One region of the Microbacterium sp. Be9 genome, then DNA from elsewhere that is predicted to be linked to it. Evidence: predicted binding sites of a transcription regulator. Region 1 holds the regulator's gene; each other region holds the start of a gene.
What was found. The regulator LexA, encoded in region 1, represses DNA repair genes until DNA is damaged. The targets are predictions, from matches to a motif close to TCGAACANNTGTTCGA.
Positions count from the first base shown of each region.

Region 2: GLO27_RS00955 (HNH endonuclease signature motif containing protein) is a predicted target of LexA. The motif match lies at 1,041-1,056, and genes of this name have one in related genera.
Region 3: recA (recombinase RecA) is a predicted target of LexA. The motif match lies at 953-968, and genes of this name have one in related genera.
Region 4: umuD (translesion error-prone DNA polymerase V autoproteolytic subunit) is a predicted target of LexA. The motif match lies at 1,068-1,083, and genes of this name have one in related genera.

Region 1 covers NZ_WNWT01000002.1:329,989-332,189, reverse strand. Annotated here, with positions in the region: gene GLO27_RS02655 (LysM peptidoglycan-binding domain-containing protein) at 65-433, opposite strand; gene lexA (transcriptional repressor LexA) at 723-1,409, shown strand; gene GLO27_RS02645 (prolyl oligopeptidase family serine peptidase) at 1,503-2,201, shown strand, end outside.
Region 2 covers NZ_WNWT01000001.1:195,741-197,941, forward strand. Annotated here, with positions in the region: gene GLO27_RS00955 (HNH endonuclease signature motif containing protein) at 1-1,009, opposite strand, end outside; gene GLO27_RS00965 (DUF4259 domain-containing protein) at 1,459-1,839, shown strand; gene GLO27_RS00970 (aldo/keto reductase) at 1,849-2,201, opposite strand, start outside.
Region 3 covers NZ_WNWT01000004.1:749,761-751,961, reverse strand. Annotated here, with positions in the region: gene GLO27_RS07835 (CinA family protein) at 1-203, shown strand, start outside; gene GLO27_RS07830 (helix-turn-helix transcriptional regulator) at 345-653, shown strand; gene GLO27_RS07825 (DUF3046 domain-containing protein) at 672-896, shown strand; gene recA (recombinase RecA) at 1,166-2,201, shown strand, end outside.
Region 4 covers NZ_WNWT01000008.1:79,189-81,389, forward strand. Annotated here, with positions in the region: gene umuD (translesion error-prone DNA polymerase V autoproteolytic subunit) at 1,134-1,544, shown strand; gene GLO27_RS19275 (Y-family DNA polymerase) at 1,541-2,201, shown strand, end outside.

The DNA.
Region 1 (2,201 bases):
TGTTAAGCGGCGCCTTGCCTCGATGACGCAAAGTTGCTGCTGTGCTGCCGCCGCCGCCGCCGGATCAGTTCACGTACTGGGCCGGGATGGCGAGCGTCTGGCCGATCTGGAGTTCTCCACCGCGCAGCAGGTTCATCCGGCTGATCTCACCGATGACGTCGCGCGGGTCGGCACCGGGAGCGACGCTGGTGGCGATCGACCAGAGGGTATCTCCCGGCATGACGGTCACCGTCTCGACGCTGACGGCGGCCGAATCTGCTCCCGAAGCGATCGCGCTGCCACCGCTGAGCGCCGCGAAGGCGATACCGATCGCGAGCGGAACCGAGGCGAAGGCCAGCAGCACGGCGCGGCCACGCGTCGTCAGTCGGAGTCGCGTCGTGGGACGGGTCGACGCCGGAATGACTGCTGCGGTGCTGAAGCTGATGCTGCTCATGTGTTGCTCCTTAGCCTGTCCCGGAGCGGTGAGGCCGCCGGGGAAGTTGGCGTAGCGTTCGCATTCTCGTCTCGGTCGGGAGCCGTGAATGCGAAGCTACGTACCGAAGATATCTTCGAGTTCGAACATCTGTCAAGTATTCTTCGAAACCGAATCCGGAAATGAGCCGACACGCTCGAACAGATCTTCCAGATCGGCCCGTTTCTCGGATACGGTTTCGATAAGGACACCCCACCACGGGCCTCCGACATTCGAAGAGGGACGTCGGATCACGCACTGAAGGAGCACCATGAGCGAGAACTCTGCCCCCGAGTCGGAGGCACCGCGCACGCGCCGCCGGAAGAGCCTCAGCCCGAAGCAGATGGCGATCCTCGAGGTCATCCAGAACTCGATCGCGCACCACGGTTACCCGCCGAGCATGCGCGAGATCGGCGACGCCGTCGGTCTCAAGTCCCTCTCCAGCGTCACCCACCAGCTCGGGCAGTTGGAGCTCAGCGGCTATCTGCGTCGCGACCCCGGGAAGACCCGCGCCATGGAAGTGCTCATCGACCTGCCGGGGGCCAGCACCGAGAACCCCGCCGACGTGGCGACCCCGGTCGGCGATGCGGCACTCGTCCCCCTGGTCGGACGCATCGCCGCGGGTGTGCCGATCACCGCCGACCAGCAGGTCGAGGAGATCTTCCCGCTCCCCCGCCAACTGGTGGGCAAGGGCGACCTGTTCATGCTCAAGGTCTCCGGCGAGTCGATGATCGACGCCGCCATCTGCGACGGCGACTGGGTCGTCGTCCGTTCGCAGAACAGCGCCGAGAACGGCGAGATCGTCGCGGCGATGCTCGACGGCGAGGCCACCGTCAAGGTGCTGCGCCGTCGCGACGGCCACACGTGGCTGCTCCCGCGCAACTCGGCGTTCGAGCCCATCCTGGGCGATGAAGCCGTGATCCTCGGCAAGATCGTGGCGGTGCTCCGCGCGGTCTGAGACGAGAGCACGACGAAGGCCCTCCCGGTTCCCTGGAGGGCCTTCGTGTGCGCCCCGCGTGACGCTCGTGCCAGCGCCCCATAGGCTCGAAGCATGACGTCGTCCCCCTACGGTTCCTGGCCTTCGCCTTTCTCCGCGGCATCAGTCGCGGCGTCCTCTCCTCGCATCGACGGCGCCCGCTTCGTCGGCACGGAGATCTGGTGGGGTGAGTCGGTGCCGTCCGAGAAGGGACGGGTGACGGTACGGAGTTCCACGGGCGCCGAGGTCCTCCCCGCGCCCTGGAACGCCCGCTCCCGCGTGCACGAATACGGTGGTGGCGCCTGGACGGCGGACGATCGGGGGACGCTCTACTTCGTCGACGCCTCAGACCAGCGGGTGCGCCGCCTGACCCCCGACGGGGATCTCGTCACGCTCACCGCGGCCGGTCCCGCACACGGAGGTCTGCGCGTGCAGGACGGACGTCTGCTCGCCGTGCGCGAAGACCTCTCGACCACACCGCACCTCCGTGCGATCGTCGAGATCCCGCTCGACGGCTCCGCCGCAGAAGACGAGTCCGCAGTCAGCGTGATCGTGCAGGGCGAGGGGTTCTTCGCCCACCCCGCATTCTCCCCTGATGGGACCCGCGCCGCGTGGGTCGCCTGGGAACGGGGGAAGATGCCGTGGGAGAGCGCGCGCGTGCAGGTCGCCGAGGTCGACGGAGGCCTCCCGCGGACGATCCCCTCGCGAGCGGCGCTGCAGCCCGAGTGGCTCAGCGACACGGAACTGGTCTTCGCCGACATCGCCGATGACCGC
Region 2 (2,201 bases), on a different contig from region 1:
GCACTTCACTCGCGGCTCCGAGCACGCACGGGATCACTCCCCCGCCGGCGGCCATGCGCCTCGCAGCTCCGATGCTCACCGGCTGCTCGATCCCGTCGATCTCGGCGGAGCCGGTGCCGGCCTCGAGGTCGTCGAGGCCCACCCTCACGACGATCGTGGCACCCGCCAGCGGCACCCTGGTCGCACATCCGAGCACGTGCGCGGCGAACACGGCGAGCGCATCAGCCTGAATCATCGGCACCGTGCGGCGGTCGGCGTCCGGCGCATCGGCGTCCGTCGCATCCTTCCGAGCGGCGAATGCGGCGGTCACGTACCCGCGGATCGCCGTGACGACGGGGGCTGCGGTCTCGGCGTCGAGGATCGCGTTCAGATGCAGCATCCCGTTGCGCTCATGAATGGTGAGCGATCGGCGGGAACGCTGCTCCTCGAGCCGCGGCTCCACGCCATCCGGATCGAGCCACGCTTCTGCGCGAACCACCAGCTTGCGCACGTCGTCGAGAGCGAGCCCCGCCGCCTTCTCCACGAGCACCCGCTCCGCCTCGGCGACACGCACCGCTCCCGCCGGCAGTCGGCACCGATCCAACAGCGCGATGATCACCGCCGCCGCCTGGGCACTCAACACCCCCGCACCGAGCGCCTCGCGCACCACCGGATGTTTCGCCGGCAGGGGCGCACCCAAGAGGTCTTCGCGGGGCACCACGGCTTCCCCGACCTTCACGAGCCGCGTCGCGTCACCCCACGACACACCCACCGTCGCCGCGATCAACGTCGCCGGGTTCCGGAAGCCCTGCTGCTTCGCGAGGCTCTCCGCGCCCAACTCCGGACGGGACTCGCGGGAGATGCACGCGGCCACCTCGACGTGCACCGCATCCAACCGTCTCTGCAGCTCCCCGAGGGATGCACTCACCGCGATCAGCTGCTCGCGCGACAACTCGCCCGACTCGTCGGCGCCAGCCCACGCCGCGTCGAGGCGGGACATCGCCTCGTGCAGTACGGCCAACTTCGACATGACTCGATTCTACCGAAGCAGGTCGCGAGTTTCGAACAGATCTTCGAATGGATGCCGGTATTCTGACGGTCGTTCCCGGTCGAGCGCTGCGCGCGAAAACCCCTCCCCTCCCTCGTGCGGTCCACGAAAGGCACTCGACGACAGACCGCCCGCGGCCGTCGGCCTGGCCACCTCTTCTGATCGCGATCGCCCTGGAGGTCAGCGCGACCCCTCTGCGGCCGAGGGCTTCACGCATCCGCTCTGGCTCATCGTCGTCGTGATCGGCTACACCGGCTCACTGGGGCTGCTGTCGGTCGCGCTCGATCGCGGGATGGCGATCGGCGTCGTGCTCATCGCGGCCGGTGTGGCGATGATCGAGTTCGGCGGCGCGCACTGACGCGAGCACGCAGACCGCAGCCACTCCGTGGTTCACTGGATCCGATCGCAACGGCCGAGAGGAAGAGGGTGCCGTGGGCACGTGGGGACCGGGGAACTTCGACGACGACACCGTCGCCGACGGACTGAGCGAGATCACGGACGATCTCATCGCGAAGATCGCCGAGGCGTTCGCCGACGAGGACGATGACACCGAGCTGCAGCCGGACGAGTGGGGCGGATCGATGGCGCCCGCCTGGCTGGAGATCCTCACCGACATCGGATCCGCCGGCCGCGTGGGGGCGACGTTCCCGCCGAGCAGCACGCTCGAAGCCTGGCGGGATCGCTACGTCCGCGTGTGGGACGAGTACATCGATGAGCTCGAACCCGATGAGGACTACCGCGTCGACCGGCGGCAGGTCATCGTCTCGACGTTCGAGCGCGCTCTGACCGTCGCCCGCGAGCGCGAGGCGTAGGCACCCCCTTCACCACGCGCCGTCGGCCCGCACCTCGCGGTCGACCCGGCATCCGGCGAGCGCGGCACGCACCTCGGCTCCGTGATCCCGGGCGAGCGCGAGCGCCGCGTGGTTCTCCTCCAGCTGCGCGAGACGAGAGGCACCGAACAGCACATTCGCGGTGGCGGGGTTCGACAGGCAGAAGGCGATGCCGAGTGCGGCCGGTGTGACCCCGAACCCGGCGGCGACGCGCGCGACCTCGGGATACACGGCGACGATCTGCTCACGGACGCCTCCGACGTCGGCGCCGATCTTCCGCTCGGGCACACGCCCCGTGGCCAGGATGCCGCCCTCGAACACATCGGACGCCTGCAGGGCGAGCG
Region 3 (2,201 bases), on a different contig from region 1:
CGGCCGATGTCGGGGTGTCGACGACGGGAATCGCCGGTCCGGATTCCCCCGACGGGCAACCGGTCGGCACGGTGCACATCGGCGTGGCGACGCCGGCGGCGATGAGGACGACGGCCTTCCGTTTCCTCGGAGATCGCGACTCGATCCGCGCGCAGACGGTCGCGGCAGCGCTCGAAGAACTGCGCGCGATGCTGGCGGAATAGCAGGACCGCCGGGGTGGTTATCTCTGATGTGCTCACACTTAAACCACAGAGTGCAGGGGTAGATTCTGTGCATGCCAGGGGTACTAGACTGGCTGTCTCATCGGGGGAGACCTCGAACGATCACATGGGGAGGAGGTTCCGATGATTCTTGTACGACAGGAAATCGGCGATGTGCTGAGGGACTTCCGCCTGCAGAAGGGGCGCACGCTCCGGCAGGTCGCAAGCAAGGCGTCGGTTGCGCTCGGCTACCTCAGCGAGGTCGAGCGTGGGCAGAAGGAGGCGTCGAGCGAGATCCTCGCTTCCGTCGCCGACGCGCTCGACGTTCCCATTTCGACGATCATGCGCGAGGTCGGAGACCGCATCTCGGTGCTCGAGGGCATCCAGGTCTTCCCGGACGTCGTTCCCGACGACCTCGTCGCGTCGATCGAACCTCAGCTTTCGCTGCACTGATCCCCGGTCGGGGAAGCCATGCGTCGTAGTGAGTTCCTTCGCGCCGTCGAGACCGAGTTTCAGGCGCGCGCGTCCTCTCTGGTGAACGACCTGACGCTCAGCGCTGTCGGCGGTCGAACAGCGCTCGAGGCGCTGGCCGAGGGAACCCCACCACGCGACATCTGGTTGGCGTTGTGCGTCGAGATGGACGTTCCGGAGAACAGGCGACACGGCGTCGGTCGGCAGGAGCCGCGCGGACGCTGAGTCGTTCGTCGATCTCCGATGCCTACGGGAAACGACCTGAGATTCACGGCGTGTCGTCGAAGATCTGTTCGAAGCGGGCGTAGTCTTCTGCACAAGTGGTTCAGGGAATCTGTTCTGCACGGTATGTGAGCTCTCCGCGTCGATGTCGGTGGCCTCTCCTACGGTGGAAAACAAGCCGAAGAGCCATTACGCCTTGTCGGAGAGTTTCTCCCAGCCGGGAGAGCCGCGACAGCCTACAGGCGGCATCACGCGCGCAGAAGGAGCACATCATGCCATCACCCGCCGACCGCGAGAAGTCCCTCGAGACCGCCCTCGCCCAGATCGATCGCCAGTTCGGAAAGGGCTCGGTCATGCGGCTGGGCAGCGATGAGCGCGCCCCCGTGGCGGTCATCCCCACCGGCTCCATCGCCCTCGACGTCGCTCTCGGCGTCGGAGGCCTCCCGCGTGGTCGAATCGTCGAGATCTACGGACCGGAGTCCTCGGGTAAGACGACCCTCACCCTGCATGCGATCGCGAACGCTCAGCGCGCAGGCGGAATCGCCGCGTTCATCGACGCCGAACACGCGCTCGACCCCGACTACGCCGCGAAGCTCGGCGTCGACATCGACGCGCTCCTGGTGTCGCAGCCCGACACCGGTGAGCAGGCCCTCGAGATCGCCGACATGCTCGTGCGCTCGGGAGCCATCGACCTCATCGTCATTGACTCCGTGGCGGCGCTCGTGCCCCGCGCCGAGATCGAGGGCGAGATGGGCGACTCGCACGTCGGTCTGCAGGCGCGACTCATGTCGCAGGCGCTGCGTAAGCTCACCGGTGGCCTGAACCAGACCAACACGACGATGATCTTCATCAACCAGCTTCGCGAGAAGATCGGCGTCTTCTTCGGCTCGCCCGAGACGACCGCCGGTGGTAAGGCGCTGAAGTTCTACGCCTCGGTCCGCATGGACATCCGTCGTATCGAGACCCTCAAGGACGGAACCGACGCCGTCGGAAACCGCACCAGGGTCAAGGTGGTCAAGAACAAGATGGCGCCGCCGTTCAAGCAGGCCGAGTTCGACATCCTCTACGGCGTCGGCATCTCCCGTGAGGGCAGCCTGATCGACTTCGGCGTCGAGCACGCCATCGTGAAGAAGTCGGGCTCGTGGTACACCTACGACGGTGACCAGCTGGGCCAGGGCAAAGAGAACGCGCGCACCTTCCTGTTGAACAACCCCGATATCGCGCTGGCGATCGAGACGCAGATCAAGCAGAAGCTCGGTATCGGCGGCCCCGCTTCGGTACCGGCAGCTGCAGACGAGCTCGCTGAGC
Region 4 (2,201 bases), on a different contig from region 1:
CCGGCGAAAGGCGAGGCCGATGAAGATGTCCGTCGTCGAAATTCTGACAAGTGTCATGAGACAAAATCGCTCTATGTGCCAGCTGCAGCTGTCCCGGAAATTCGCGGGATCTGTGTCTCATCTCATGACAACTCCCGTGAGATCGGACATTTCAAGCAGGTTTCGACCGGTCTCGCTCACGAGATCTGTCGCGTGCTGTCCGGGTGTCGCGCCGACGAGAGGGGCGCATCTCACGGCCTCACTGCGCTGGTCCCGCGGTACGACGCGAGGTTCATGCCGCAGGTGGATGCCGGAGACGTGTGCCCGTGAATAGCGTGGGGGAAGCCCACGCCGCGCGCCGGAACGGAGAAGCCAGATGCTCGAGCTCGTTGCCCCCTTCCTCATCGCTGCTGTGGGTGCCTTGGTGGTCTGGTACGCGGACGCCTGTCGCCGCGGAACCGTGCGCAGGCAGCGGATCCTCGGCTACCGCACCGCCCTCACGATGCGCGATCCGAAGGCGTGGATCACGGTTCACCGCGCCACGGCGCCGATGTTCTACCTCGCTGGTGGCGGTGCCGTTCTCGCCGGATTGGCGGGCGGGGGGCTGGCGATGCTCGGCATCACTGCAGCTGTACCCTTCGTCCTCGGGGAGCGATCGTCTGGCTGCTCCTGTGGACGGTGCTCTCCGCCATTCCGGGGGCAGCCGCCGCGCGAGACTACAGGGGGCTGGGCGATCAGGCGACGGCGGAGCGCAGTCCTCGGTGATGCGAGAACGGTCACCCGAGCAACGATCGCCCTTGGGCGACACAAAGCCGCTTTGAGTGACACAGGTTCCCCGGGTGGTGACACTGTGTGTCACCGCAAAGACCGAGCTGCCGCCTGGCGATGAGAGATCGAGAGCACGCCCTCGTGCCCCGCTGCCGCGAGCTCAGGGGCTCCGATACTCCCGGTGCCGGCGGGAATGATGGGTCGGCCGTCGCGCCCTAAGATGACTCGGCTAGGGGACGAATACACACGATTTCCCGCATGATTCCGGGGGAGCGGTCGCGCGGAGGACTCGTGAGCGCCCTGGCGCGGGCGTACACTCTACGAATAGGGTTTCGAAAGTTTGGGAACGGGTGCCTACAACAGTCGTACCTCTGTACGCGTACTCAATGACCACGGATCCCATTCCGCTGCCGCAGCTGCTCGACGCGGTCCCTGCGGGTTTCCCCAGCCCGGCCCAAGACTATGACGCCGGCCCGATCGATCTCACCGAGCTGCTGATCGAGGACCAGGCCGCCACCTTCCTCGTCCGCATCTCCGGAACATCCATGGTCGACGCCGGGATCCACGACGGCGACGTCGTCATCGTCGACCGATCGAAGACGGCGCTCTCCGGGGATGTCGTCGTCGCGATCCTGGACGGCGACTTCACCATCAAGCGCCTCGTCCGAGAACGCGGCACCTGGGCGCTGCGCGCCGAGAACGCAGAGTGGCCCGACGTCGTCGTCGACGAACTCTCCACACTCGAGATCTTCGGGGTGGTCACCGTGAGCCTCAGGTTTCATCGGAGCCGGAGATGATCGGACACGTCGACATCAACAGCGCCTACGTGTCTTTCGAGAGAATCGTGAATCCGCGTCTCGAGAACCGCCCCTGCGTTGTGTTGAGCAATAACGACGGAATGGTCGTGGCGTCGTCGAAGGAGGCGAAGGCCATCGGCCTGGATCTCGGCAAGCCCTGGTTCGAGCTGCGGCCGCACGCGAAGAGGCTCGACCTGACTGCCCTGTCGTCGAATTATGAGCTCTACCAAGATTGCTCGAACAGGGTCATGGACGTGCTGTCTCGCTTCACCCCAGATCTCTCCGTCTACAGCATCGACGAGGCATTCTTCGAGGTGAGTCCGCGGATCGCGAAAGACCCCGAGGCGATGGCCGCCCTCGGCCGAGACATCAAGGACACCCTCCGCCGGCTCATCGGCGTTCCGGTCTGCGTCGGGATCGCACCGACGCGCACGTTGGCGAAGTTGAGCAATAAAACGGCCAAGCGGATCGCGGTGTTCGACGGGGTGTGCGTGTGGCCGGCGACCAGGCCCGAGTGGCGCCACGCACTCATGTCCCGGCTCCCGGTCTCCGAGGTGTGGGGGATCGCGTCTCGCCTCGAGCGCCGCCTGGCGGGTATCGGCATCACGACGATCGCGGATCTCGCGGCCGCGGATCCCGTCCTCATTCGGAAGGCGT